Regions from separate parts of the Pseudoduganella sp. R-32 genome, predicted to be linked through region 2. Evidence: predicted binding sites of a transcription regulator. Region 2 holds the regulator's gene; each other region holds the start of a gene.
The links. Region 2 encodes LexA, which represses DNA repair genes until DNA is damaged. Its sites were predicted from a motif close to ACTGTATNNNNATACAGT; they were not measured.

Region 1 (4,171 bases), 230 kb from region 2:
ACGCTGGCGCCCTACAACGAGGTGACTTTCATGACGACGGCCCTGGCCATGGTGGCCGAAGGGCTCGGCATCACCGCCTGCCTGCCCTATGCGGAGCCGATGGTGCGGCTGTACGGACTGGAAATGCGTCCGCTGGTCGAGCCGGAACTCAAGCGCAAATTCTTCATCTACACCAAGACCTCGCGCACCCCCTCCCCGGCTGCGGAACGCTTCATCTGCGTGCTTGGCGAGTATTCCCTATAATTTGCCGCATGTCGCACAATACGATTGAAGCCAACCAGGCAATGGACAAGTTCGACGGCCACCACCAGGTGTGGCTGTTCGGTTATGGCTCGCTGATTTACAAGGCGGACTTTCCCTTCATCGAGCGCCGGCCCGCGCACATCTTCGGCTGGTCGCGCCGCTTCTGGCAAGGTTCGCACGATCATCGTGGAACACCTGAAGCGCCAGGCCGCGTGGCCACACTGATTCCAGCCGAGGGAGACGTCTGCCACGGCATGGCCTACCTCGTTACGCCGGAAGAATTCGCCCATCTCGACCATCGCGAAAAGAACGGCTACCTGCGCGTGGCCATCGACATCCATTTCGAAGCAGGCGGCGTGGAAGAAGGCCTGATCTATATTGCCGCCGCCGACAACGCGGCCTGGCTGGGCGAGGCTCCGGTGGAAGAAATTGCACGCCACATCGCCTCAGCATCCGGCCCGAGCGGCCCGAACGTCGAATACTTGTTGCGCCTTGCTGCCGCCTTGCGGGAAATGGGGCACCACGACGAACATGTGCATGCCATCGAAGCGTTCCTCGATCGCCAGTAATCAGCCTGTCAGGCGACGAACGGCAAGCCGATCAGGAAAACCACAAAACCGATCAGGCCAGCAAATCCGCCGAGATTCACGAGGAACTTACCGGTATGTTCAGTGTCCTGGAAGTGATACTGAAGAAATTCGTTGATCATGGTGGCCTCCTTCTGCAATGGGCGCACTTCATCATAGTCCGAATTGAACTACCAGGCGAACCAAGGCTGCCCAAACGGTCAAAAACAGTGAGAACGCAAACGTTGAGTAATGGCGGAGCGGGGCAACACCTTCAGGCCTATGCAGCGACGTTGGAAATGTTGCGCCACCAGCAGCTACGATACTTGATGCCGCAATGATGAAGACTGCTACTCCCTGTACGTAGCCAACACTCGTGGTTCCCAGAACGCTTCTTCCAACGCCGATTTCATATAACGCTGATGCAGAAAAGGCGATTGCTGTCCAGCACAACTGACCATCCTTGACAGGAAGGAGCAACTTCAACGCAGACCTGTTTTCCTGAGGCATCGGGAACGCCCTCAGGATTGCGAGCACAAGCACAGGTGCCGTAAGCGGTAGCATGACATTGATCAGAAACCAGCCCATCATCGCCTCCGATTTCAGAAAAGATTCATTTGCCCCGCTTTGGCTGCAGCGGCTGCACGGGCGCCGGAGGGTGGAATGTATTCAGGCCGCTTGAACTGGGTGCAGTCGAGCGAACGGAACTTGCTGTGGCGGCCGTGGAAGCCGAAGCGGGTGATGCCTTTCTCGATGCGCTGCAGGATCAGGTCCGCCCACACGCCTTCGCCGCGCATGCGTGCGCCAAACTCGGCTTCGTAATCCTTGCCGCCGCGCATGTCGCGCACGCGGTTCATCACGCGCGCGGCCCGGTCGGGGAAATGCGCTTCCAGCCACTCCTTGAACAAGGGGCTGACTTCCCACGGCAGGCGCAGTACGACATAGGTCGCCATCACCGCGCCGGCATCGCGCGCTGCGGACATGATCTTCTCGATATCGGGCTCAGTGACAAAAGGAATGATCGGCGCAATGCTGACGCCAACCGGAATGCCGGCCTTGGCCAGCGTCTCGATCGTGCGCAGGCGGCGTGCCGGCGCGGCGGCGCGCGGCTCCAGGGTGCGCGAGATCTTGCTGTCCAGCGTGGTGATGGTGACCGATGCGGCAGCCAGGTTGCGCGCAGCCATCGGCGCGAGGATGTCGATGTCACGCTCGATCAGCGAGGATTTGGTGATCAGGCCAACCGGATGGTTGCACTCGGCCAGCACTTCCAGCACCCGCCGCGTGAGCTGGTATTCGCGCTCGCAAGGCTGGTAGGCGTCGGTATTCACGCCCAGTGCGAGCGACTCCACCTGATAACCTGGCTTGGACAATTCGGCGCGCAGCAGGTCCGGCGCATTTACCTTGGCGAATAGCTTGGTCTCAAAATCCAGGCCGGGCGACAAGCCCAGGTAGCTATGCGATGGCCGCGCAAAACAATAGATGCAGCCATGCTCGCAGCCGCGATAAGGGTTCAGCGAAACATTGAACGGAATATCGGGCGACTGGTTGCGCGTGAGGATGGTCTTGGCCGTTTCCGCGGTGACAATGGTGCGCGGTGGAAGCAGTTCAGCCCCGGCATCATCCGGATCGGGTGCCCAGCCGTCGTCGAACGCTTCGCGCGCCTGCAGCTCGTACCTTCCTTGCATGTTTGATACCGCACCGCGCCCTTTTTTGGCCTTGAGCGATTGCGGCGGCAGCATCACCTGCCCTTCGAATTCATGGTCCTGCATGCGGCGCTCCGAAGCATTACTGTATATGCATACAGTATTCTAATCCGACCGCGCCAAGGCTGCAAGCCAAGCTGGTATCATGCGCACTTCTCCGGGATATCCCCCGACATTCAAAGAGCAACAACATGAGCAAAACTACCCATCCGCCCTCCTTTGGGAGCAGGATTTCCCTCGCCTTTGGCGCCTTTTTCAAAACCCTGGGCGATGCTGAATTCGCCGCCCGCGTGCGTGACGACAGCGTGGGCCCCGCAGCGGCTCCGGCTGCCACACCAGCACCAGCACCTGCACCAGTCGCCGCCCCAATGCCAGCCGCCGCGCCCCTGCGCGAAGCCACGCCCGACGCGGCACTCCAACTCCTGTCCCTGTTCCAGCGCGAAGCCCGCCTGATCGACTTCACGCAGGAAAACCTGTCCGGCTATTCGGATGCCGACATCGGCGCCGCTGCCCGCGTGGTGCATGAAGGCTGCTCCAAGGTGCTGCGCGAGCACTTCACGATCGATGCCATCCGCTCCGAAGCGGAAGGCAGCCGCGTGACGCTGCCGGAAGGCTTCGATGCATCCGCCGTGCGCCTGACCGGCAATGTGGTCGGCAAGGCGCCGTTCACCGGCACCCTGAGCCACCGCGGCTGGCGCGCCTCCAGCGTGCGGCTGCCGAAACTGGCGGAAGCGCATAACGCCAGAGTATTGGCCCCGGCTGAGGTGGAACTGTGAGCGATCCGCGTTTTGCCATCGGCATCGACCTTGGCACCACCCACAGCGCGCTGTCCTACGTTGAACTGGCGGGCAGCGATGGCGAGAAAACCAGGCATGGCGTGCTGGGCGTGCCCCAGCTCACCGCGCCAGGCACGGTAGAAGAACTGCCGCTGCTGCCAAGCTTCCTCTACCTGCCGCATCCGGACGAGCTGGCGGCCGGCGAACTGGCCCTGCCCTGGGCTGCTGCCGACGGGACGCCCGCAGTGACGGGCGAAATGGCCCGCAGCCGCGGCGCCACCACGCCGATCCGCCTGGTGTCGAGCGCCAAGAGCTGGCTGTGCCACCCTGGCGTTGACCGCCGCGCAGCCATCCTGCCACATGACGCGCCGGAAGAGGTGTCGCGTGTGTCGCCGCTGGAGGCTTCGACCCGCTACCTGAAACACCTGCGCGCTGCATGGGACAACGCCCATCCGGACGCGCCGTTTACGCAGCAGGCAGTCACGGTCACCATTCCTGCATCGTTCGACCCGGCCGCGCGAGAACTCACTGCCGAAGCGGCTCGCGCCGCCGGCTACGAGAACGTCACCCTGCTGGAAGAGCCGCAGTCGGCGCTGTACAGCTGGATCCAGAGCAGCGATGGCCGCTGGCGCAAGGAAGTCAAGCCGGGCGACGTCATCCTGGTGGTGGACGTGGGCGGCGGTACCAGCGACTTCTCGCTGATCGCCATTCTCGAGCGCGACGGCAAGCTGGAGCCGCACCGGGTGGCCGTGGGCGACCACATCCTGCTGGGCGGCGACAATATGGACCTGGCGCTGGCTCACCTGGTCGCGCGCAAGCTGGCTGCCAACGGCACCCAGCTTGACGCCTGGCAGATGCGCGCGCTGACCTACGGCTGCCGCGC
Region 2 (4,171 bases):
CCAGCGGCGGTGAAGCGGCAGAACTTCTTGCGCTTGAACAGTGGGTTTTGTTGCTTGCGCTTTTCTTTCAGCTTGAGCTTGTTTTTGTCGAACTTTTTACCGAATGCCATTTTAGGCTCCTGTATTTAAAAATTGCGCTGTTTAGACAGCACGAAAATCAATGATGTGAAACACCAGGGTTCTGCTATTGCGGTTCTTCTTGGCCAGGAAACCGGTGAACTCGTACAAGCCTCCAAGGGGCGCCTGACTGAATCGTTTTGACAACTCACCTGCCGCAACGGCAGGGACTTCAAACTCGGTCAGTCGGGCAATGCCTGCCTCTGTCTGCTGCGAACTGTGCTGCAAGCTTGCATTCACAATCGGCAGGCCGGCCGGGGTGTATCGAATCTCATCCCGTTCGGCGATCAGGGCGGTAACCCGGAGCTGGTTGTACAGACCGTCTCCTGTCAGGAATTAGGCCGCTGCAGGAGCTGCTGGGGCTTCGGCGCGATGGCTCTTGGCCGCGTCTTCACGCTGGACCGACTTCATCATCGGGGAAGGAGCGGTTTCCGCTTTCTTCATCTTGACGGTCAGGTGACGCAGCACGGCATCATTGAATTTGAATGCGGTTTCCAGCTCAACCAGGGTCTCGTTGTCGCATTCGATGTTCAGGCAGATGTAGTGTGCCTTGGCCAGTTTCTGGATCGAGTACGCCATTTGACGGCGGCCCCAATCTTCAACACGGTGCACGTTACCGCCGCGCGAGGTCACGCTGGTCTTGTAACGTTCGATCATCGCGGGCACTTGCTCGCTTTGGTCCGGGTGGACGATAAATACGATTTCGTAGTGACGCATTAATAACTCCCTTAAGGACTGTGAATATAGCCCACCCCGGCGTCAAGACGGGTGTGGGAAGAGGTAAGCCCGCAAGCATAGCAGACTTTGCCGGCCGGCTCAAGGTTTACTGATGGCGCGCAAAGCCCCCTGCCCGCTGGGCTGGCATGCCGGGGCATGGACCAGTCGACGCCGCCTGGAAGCTGCGCCCTTGCATTGCTCCGGGTAAGAACCCTGGATGACGCGCTGCTTGCCTGCGGCTTAATCGCCTGAGGCTTCGCCCCTCGCCGCCATGGCAGGCTGCGTCGCCTCAGACGATTGCAAGATCCCGGCGAGGAACCCGAGCCCGGCCGCCAGCCAGACCAGGGAGGCGACCACATCAAACGTCCACACACGATCGGGGAATTTGTACAAGTAAGGCACCACCAGCAGCCCGCGCAGCAGGCAAATCGCAGCAATCGTGCCCTGCGCCATTTGCGCAAATGGCAACCAGCGCAAGCGCCCTGCGCCAGCCAGCGCATACAAGGAGCAGATCAACATCAAGGCCCCTATGACTACCGCGCCAGCCGGCGCGAACCACGTCCCGGCGCGGGCTGATGCAACGACCTTGGGCGGCGCCTGCAGGAAGGCATACCACTCCGGCCCCAGCCAAGGCGCCGCGAAATGAATCACGGCACCGAACAAGGAAATCCCCGCCGCCAGCAAGAAAGCAAACCGTCCCATCCTGCCCTCCAATGGTTGTCGAAACATTATTAAGCCGAATATTTTCTGTCATTGCAACAAATTTGCTTGCAATTCCTTTCATACTGTACAAAAATACAGACTGTCTATATCCACAGTTCACCATAGCGCCATGATCAAGCTCACAGCACGACAAGAACAGATCCTCAACCTGATCAAGGATGCGATCGACAGCACCGGCTTCCCGCCTACCCGCGCCGAAATCGCGGCGGAGCTTGGCTTCAAGTCCGCCAATGCTGCAGAAGAACACTTGAAAGCCCTGCAACGCAAGGGCGCCATCGAAATTACCGCCGGCACCTCGCGCGGCATTCGCCTGACCGGCAACTTCGGCGGCCCGGCGACCGGTGCAGCAGCGCCGCGCCCGGCCGCTCGTGCCAATGTCGAATTCGACGACATGCCAGCCGTCCCGGCCGGCATGCTGGTTTCCCTGCCGCTGATCGGCCGCGTCGCCGCCGGCTCGCCCATCCTGGCCCAGGAAAACCTGGAGACCACCTACAGCGTCGACCCCAAGCTGTTCTCGGCCAAGCCGGACTTCCTGCTGAAGGTGCGCGGTGAATCGATGCGCGACATCGGCATCATGGACGGCGACCTGCTGGCCGTGAAAAAGACCGACAGCGCCCGCAATGGCCAGGTCGTGGTGGCTCGCATCGGCAACGATGTCACCGTCAAGACCTACCGCAAAACCGGCAGCAAGATCGAACTGCTGCCGGAAAATCCGGACTTCAAGGTGATCACAGTGACCGAAGAAGACGACTTCGCCCTGGAAGGCCTGGCCGTTGGCCTGATGCGAACCTGGCACTAAGACCGTCCTGCGCTCGGGGTGCGACGTGCGCCCTGGGCCTTTCTCCCGCGCTGGCCCGGCTGGCGCAATCCCTGCCCCTCCGCTGGCCCGCGCGCCGTTTTAAGCCAGCCTGCGCCCCCATTTCTGCATTCTGTCGCACTCGGGTTCCAAGACAAGGGCCGCTCGAGTTATCCTTCTTGCATCGAAAAAAGGAGAGGAGATCACATGCACGTCCGCCGTATCAGCTCGATCCTGTGCGCCTTGGCGCTGTCCATTTCCACCGCATACGCCGCCGCCCCGCAACAGCAGTTCGCCAACATGGGCGACCTGCAGCTTGAAAACAAAGCCACCATCAACGATTGCTCGATCGGCTACCGTACTTTCGGCACCCTCAACGCTGACAAATCAAACGTCATCCTGTTCACGACCTGGCACACCGGCACCAGCCGCGATGCGGCAGGGATGCTGCAAAGCGGCGCCCTGTTCGATCCGGCGCCATGGTACGTGATCGTGGTCGATGCACTGGGCAATGGCGTATCCTGCTCCCCTTCAAACAGCAAGACCCAACCCGGCCCCTCCTTTCCGCAGTTCTCGGTACGCGACATGGTCGCCAGCCAGCACAAGCTCCTGACCGAAAAACTGGGCATCAAGCACCTTCACGCCGTCATGGGCTACTCGATGGGCGGCATGCAGGCCTTCCAATGGGCCGCCAGCTACCCGGGCTTCATGGACGTAGCCATTCCCATCGCGGGCACACCGCGACTGACATCGTCCGACATGCTGTTCCTGCGCATCGTTGAAAAGTCGGTACTTGACGAGCCAGCCTACGCAGGCGGCCGCTATGCCCAGAACCCGGCGCTGCCAATGTATAACCTGCTGTTCGCAATGAACTTCGACAGCCCGGCGCATCGCAGCGCACGCACCGCGCCGAAGGACTTTGAAAAATTCTTCCGCGAGAGCCAGGCCTCCGATCCTGACGGCACTGACGCCAACAATTCCCTCTGGCAGATCCGCGCTGTACTGGGCCACGATATCGCCCAGGGCGGCAAGCTGGAAGACGCGGCGCCGCGCATCAAGGCGCGACTGGTCCCGATCAATGCAGCCCAAGACCACTTGGTCAACCCTGGGCCGGCAATCGCCTTCTCCAAGCTGCGCAAGGAAGAAGCCACCGTGCTTGACACCGACTGTGGCCACGCAGCGCTGCGCTGCGCCATGCCTGCCATGAAGGCCGTTGTGGAAAAAGCGCTACGCTAAACCTGCAGCCTGTCTAGCCAATCCTGCATTTCGTCGCAGCCACGCTCCCCGGGTGGCTGCGCTCACTTACAGTCACAAAAAGCACACCACAACCGGGGAGATTTGATGTTCAAGCCTTTCTGCATCGCAGCTGCGATGCTGGCGGCGCAATCCGCGTTCGCCTTCGACAACCAGGCCAACCACTACCGCCTCAGCATCGACAAGGATGCCAAACGCGCCCACGTCGAAGCCGACGTCTGGGTCGAGGGCCGCGACCTCGCGCTGTTCAACTGCATGCCGATACCGCAGCTCAAAAACGGCCAAGCCGACCTGATCGAAAAACTGCAAGTGCACGACATGGCCGGCAATGCCGTCGTCCTGAAAGACAAGGGCGAAGGCGAATACGACGTGGACGGCGACCGCCGCCTGCGCCTGTCTTACGACATCCGGCTGGAGCACGACAAATACCAATGGCCGGGCGGGAACGAAGAAGTGTCCTATCACACCGACGAAGGCTTGATGTCGGTCGGCTATCCATTGTTCATCGTCCCCGGCGAGAAAATGCTCGGGCAAACCGAAGTCACATTCGACCTGCCGATAGGA
Region 3 (4,171 bases), 1.1 Mb from region 2:
ACAGGTCGACTTCCGCTTCGTGCTGCTGCGCCACTTCGCGCACGATCGGCAGGCCCAGCCCGGAGCCCTCGGTGTTGCTGCCCAGGATGCGGTAGAAGCGCTCGAACACATGGCCGCGCTCCGCTGCCGGGATGCCGGGGCCGTTGTCTTCCACTTCAAGCAGGGCATGCTTGCCTGTGCGGCGCACGCGCACCGTGACGGCGCTGCCGCGCGGCGTGTAGCGCAAGGCATTGTCGATCAGGTTGGACAGCATCTCGCGCAGCATCATCGCGTTGCCGGAAATCGGCACGTCCTCGGGCGGCGGTTCGTAGCCAAGGTCGATGCCGTAGTTGAAGGACGCCTGGACCCAGTCGTGCACCGTGCTGCGCGCCATTCCGCCCAGCTCCAGCGGCTCCATGGCGGTGCCGGCCTGCGGCTGGTTCTCGGCGCGCGCCAGTGCCAGCAGCTGGTTGACCAGGCGGGTGGCCGCCTGCGACGATTTGGCCAGCTGTTCCAGCGAACGGTGCACCTCGGCCTGGTCGGTCTGGCGCAGCGCCAGTTCCGATTGGGTGCGCATGCCGGCCAGCGGGGTTTTCATCTGGTGCGCAGCATCGGCGATGAAACGCTTTTGCGAATCGATCGACAGTTTGAGGCGCTCCAGCATTTCATTGAGCGACTTGACCAGCGGCGTGATTTCTTCCGGCACCTGGCGCGGCGGGATCGGGCTCAGGTCGTCCGACGGGCGGGCGCGGATGCGCTCCTGCAGTTCACGCAGCGGCAGCAGCCCGCGCGACAGTGCAAACCACACCAGGGCCAGCACGATTGGCAGGATGATGAACTGCGGCAGGATCACGCCCTTGATGATTTCATTGGCCAGCTTGGCGCGCTTTTCCAGCGTTTCGCCGACCTGCACCAGGGCCAGGCGCTGCGGCTGCGCCTTGTCTTCTTCCAGGTTGACCCAGGTCCAGGCGATGCGGATCGGCGTGCCGTGCAGGGTGGAGTTGCGGAACAGGACCGCGCCGGCGCGGATGTCCTGCAGCTCGGGATCCTGCTTCGGCGGCGGCGGCAGGTCGCGGTCGCCGTCGACGTGGGCGCCGGTCGGGCTGCTGACCTGGTAATAGATATTGTCCACGTCGTCGGCACGCAGGATGTCGCGCGCCGGGCCGGGCAGGCGGGGAATCACGCCGCCCACTTCGCGCACCTGCTGCGTGAGCACGGTGACGGTGTCTTCCAGCGCATGGTCGAAGGGCTGGTTGGCGATCGACTTCGCCACCAGGTAGGTGATGGCGATGCTCATTGGCCACAGCAGCAGCAGGGGAGCGAGCATCCAGTCGAGGATCTCGCCGAACAGCGAGTGCTGGATCTCGTTCTCTTCGGCGGCCGGGGCGTGGGCCCAGTCGGCGGCCTGCTGCTCGCCGTTCACGGTGCGGCCGGCGGTTGCGGCGGGTTGAATTTCTCCAGGCAGTAGCCGAGGCCGCGCACGGTGGCGATGCGGATGCCGCCCACTTCAATCTTCTTGCGCAGGCGGTGCACATAGACCTCGATGGCGTTGTTGCTGACCTCTTCGCCCCATTCGCACAGGTGGTCCACCAGCTGCTCTTTCGACACCAGGCGCCCGGTGCGCGCCAGCAGGATTTCCAGCAAGCCCAGTTCGCGCGCCGACAGGTCCAGCATCTGCTCGTTGATATAGGCGCTGCGCCCGACCTGGTCGTAGGTGAGGGGGCCGTGCTTGACGACGGTGGAGCCGCCGCCCTGGCCGCGCCGGGTCAGCGCCCGCACCCGCGCCTCCAGCTCGGACAGCGCGAACGGCTTGGCCATGTAATCGTCGGCGCCCAGGTCGAGGCCGTTGACCCTCTGCTCGACCGAGTCGGCGGCGGTCAGGATCAGCACCGGCAGCAGCGAGCCGCGCGTGCGCAGGCGGCGCAGCACTTCCAGCCCGGACATCTTGGGCAGGCCCAGGTCCAGGATCAGCAGGTCGAATTCCTGGGTGGACAGGGCGGTGTCCGCCTCCTGCCCGTTTTTTACGCAGTCGATCGCATAGCCGGACTGGCGCAGGGAGCGCGTCAGGCCGTCCGCGAGGACGCTGTCATCTTCGGCTAATAGGATACGCATAAGGACACTGTACTCCAGCCGTTTGACTTTTCGCAAAGTTTGCAAAAAGGGGCTTGTCAAAAGCACTGTAATTTTATACAGTACCACCTGTACAACGTAGTGACTCAATTCATTTAGCCCGCGAAAGAACATCATGGACGACAAAAAAGGCGCAGTACCTGCATCGGAAAAAGCCAAGGCCCTGGCGGCCGCACTGGCCCAGATTGAAAAGCAGTTTGGCAAAGGCTCCGTGATGCGCATGGACGCATCCGCCCCGATCGAGGAAGTGCAGACTGTCTCCACCGGCTCCCTGGGCCTGGATATCGCGCTGGGCGTAGGCGGCCTGCCACGCGGCCGTGTGGTGGAAATCTACGGTCCTGAATCTTCCGGTAAAACCACCCTGACCCTGCAAGCCATCGCTGAAATGCAGAAAATGGGCGGCACCTGCGCCTTCATCGACGCGGAACACGCGCTGGACGTGGTGTATGCCCAAAAACTGGGCGTCAACCTGCACGAGCTGCTGATCTCCCAGCCGGATACCGGCGAACAGGCCCTGGAAATCTGCGACGCGCTGGTGCGCTCCGGTTCCGTGGACCTGATCGTGGTCGACTCGGTTGCCGCGCTGACCCCGAAAGCCGAAATCGAAGGCGATATGGGCGATTCCCTGCCGGGCCTGCAGGCGCGACTGATGTCCCAGGCGCTGCGCAAGCTGACCGGCACCATCAACCGCACCAACACCCTGGTAATCTTCATTAACCAGATCCGCATGAAGATCGGCGTGATGTTCGGCTCGCCGGAAACCACCACCGGCGGCAATGCCCTGAAGTTTTACGCCTCCGTGCGCCTCGACATCCGCCGTACCGGCTCGATCAAGTCGGGCGACGAGGTGATCGGTAACGAGACCAAGGTCAAGGTGGTCAAGAACAAGATTGCGCCGCCGTTCAAGGAAGCCCACTTCGACATCCTGTATGGCGAAGGCACTTCGCGCGAAGGCGAGATCATCGACCTGGGCGTGGAAGCCAAGATCGTCGAGAAGTCGGGTTCCTGGTACAGCTACGGCGGCGAGCGTATCGGCCAGGGCAAGGACAATGCCCGTTCCTTCCTCAAGGAGCGTCCGGCACTGGCGCGTGAAATCGAGAACAAGGTGCGTGCGGCACTGGGCGTGCGTGAGCTGCCGGCCGTTTCCGATGATGGCGAAGAAGCGCCGAAGCTGCGCGCGGTCGACTAAAACCGGTAAGGCAGCCGGATGGCCGTCCCGTCTGACCCGCAGGGTCAGACACTGGTATGCCGGAGCCACAGGCCGTAGATCAGAAGGTGTCTGACCCTGCGGGTCAGACATCGGTTTACCGGTTTAACAGATGCCCCTCCCCAAACCCACCCTAAAAGCCCGTGCTCTCCGCCTGCTCAGCCAGCGCGAGCACAGCCGCCTCGAGCTCGCCCGCAAGCTGCAGCGCCACGCGGAAGAGGGCGACGACGTCGAAGCCCTCCTGAATTTCCTCGAGCAAAACAAATGGCTCTCGGAAGAGCGCTTCTCCGAAAACCTGGTGCACCGCCGCGCCGCCCGCTACGGCAACAGCCGCATCGTGGCCGAGCTGCAGCACCACGGCATCGGCGGCGACATGCTGGCCGAAGTCAAGGAAAGCCTGAAAGAAGACGAAGTCGAGCGCTGCTGCGAAGTCTGGCGCCGCAAATTCGGCGAAGTGGCCGAAGATCCCGAAGGCCGACAGAAGCAATTGCGCTTCCTCATGTCGCGCGGCTTCTCACAAAAGGCCATCCGCACCGCCATGAAGGGCACCATGCCCGACGAGGACTTTTAAATTGGCCTCGGAAGGTATGCTACACTTCGAGAGTTTTATGCAGCACCGCGGGTGCGGTGGTTGTCCGTAGAAGCTGCGGCGTACTGATTAGCTGCTTATAATTTTGGCCACTTTTGAGTGGCATCGGTCTTATGTCCTTGTCAAATCCTGTCTCCCGACGAGCGCTGCGGCACACGCGCGCCATAGACATCCAGGCGTATTCACGCGAGGATGGCCTGTGGGATCTTGACGCCCATATCACGGACATCAAATCCTTCGACACCATGCTGGCATCGGGCCCGCGC

Region 1: a site for LexA is predicted at 2,597-2,614, ahead of ACN9MU_RS23305 (PA0069 family radical SAM protein). Genes of this name have one in related genera too.
Region 3: a site for LexA is predicted at 2,156-2,173, ahead of recA (recombinase RecA). Genes of this name have one in related genera too.

The regions. Positions count from the first base shown of each region.
Region 1 is NZ_CP183987.1:5,105,319-5,109,489, forward strand. Features, by position in the region: gene ACN9MU_RS23290 (LysR family transcriptional regulator) at 1-243, shown strand, start outside; gene ACN9MU_RS23295 (gamma-glutamylcyclotransferase) at 252-812, shown strand; gene ACN9MU_RS23300 (hypothetical protein) at 821-952, opposite strand; gene ACN9MU_RS23305 (PA0069 family radical SAM protein) at 1,412-2,578, opposite strand; gene ACN9MU_RS23310 (DUF2760 domain-containing protein) at 2,704-3,288, shown strand; gene ACN9MU_RS23315 (Hsp70 family protein) at 3,285-4,171, shown strand, end outside.
Region 2 is NZ_CP183987.1:5,337,583-5,341,753, forward strand. Features, by position in the region: gene rpsR (30S ribosomal protein S18) at 1-110, opposite strand, end outside; gene priB (primosomal replication protein N) at 142-435, opposite strand; gene rpsF (30S ribosomal protein S6) at 454-834, opposite strand; gene ACN9MU_RS24375 (hypothetical protein) at 1,075-1,536, opposite strand; gene lexA (transcriptional repressor LexA) at 1,667-2,356, shown strand; gene ACN9MU_RS24385 (alpha/beta fold hydrolase) at 2,561-3,589, shown strand; gene ACN9MU_RS24390 (hypothetical protein) at 3,695-4,171, shown strand, end outside.
Region 3 is NZ_CP183987.1:6,390,533-6,394,703, reverse strand. Features, by position in the region: gene ACN9MU_RS29380 (sensor histidine kinase N-terminal domain-containing protein) at 1-1,402, opposite strand, end outside; gene ACN9MU_RS29375 (response regulator) at 1,399-2,091, opposite strand; gene recA (recombinase RecA) at 2,225-3,298, shown strand; gene recX (recombination regulator RecX) at 3,429-3,887, shown strand; gene ACN9MU_RS29360 (DUF2889 domain-containing protein) at 4,019-4,171, shown strand, end outside.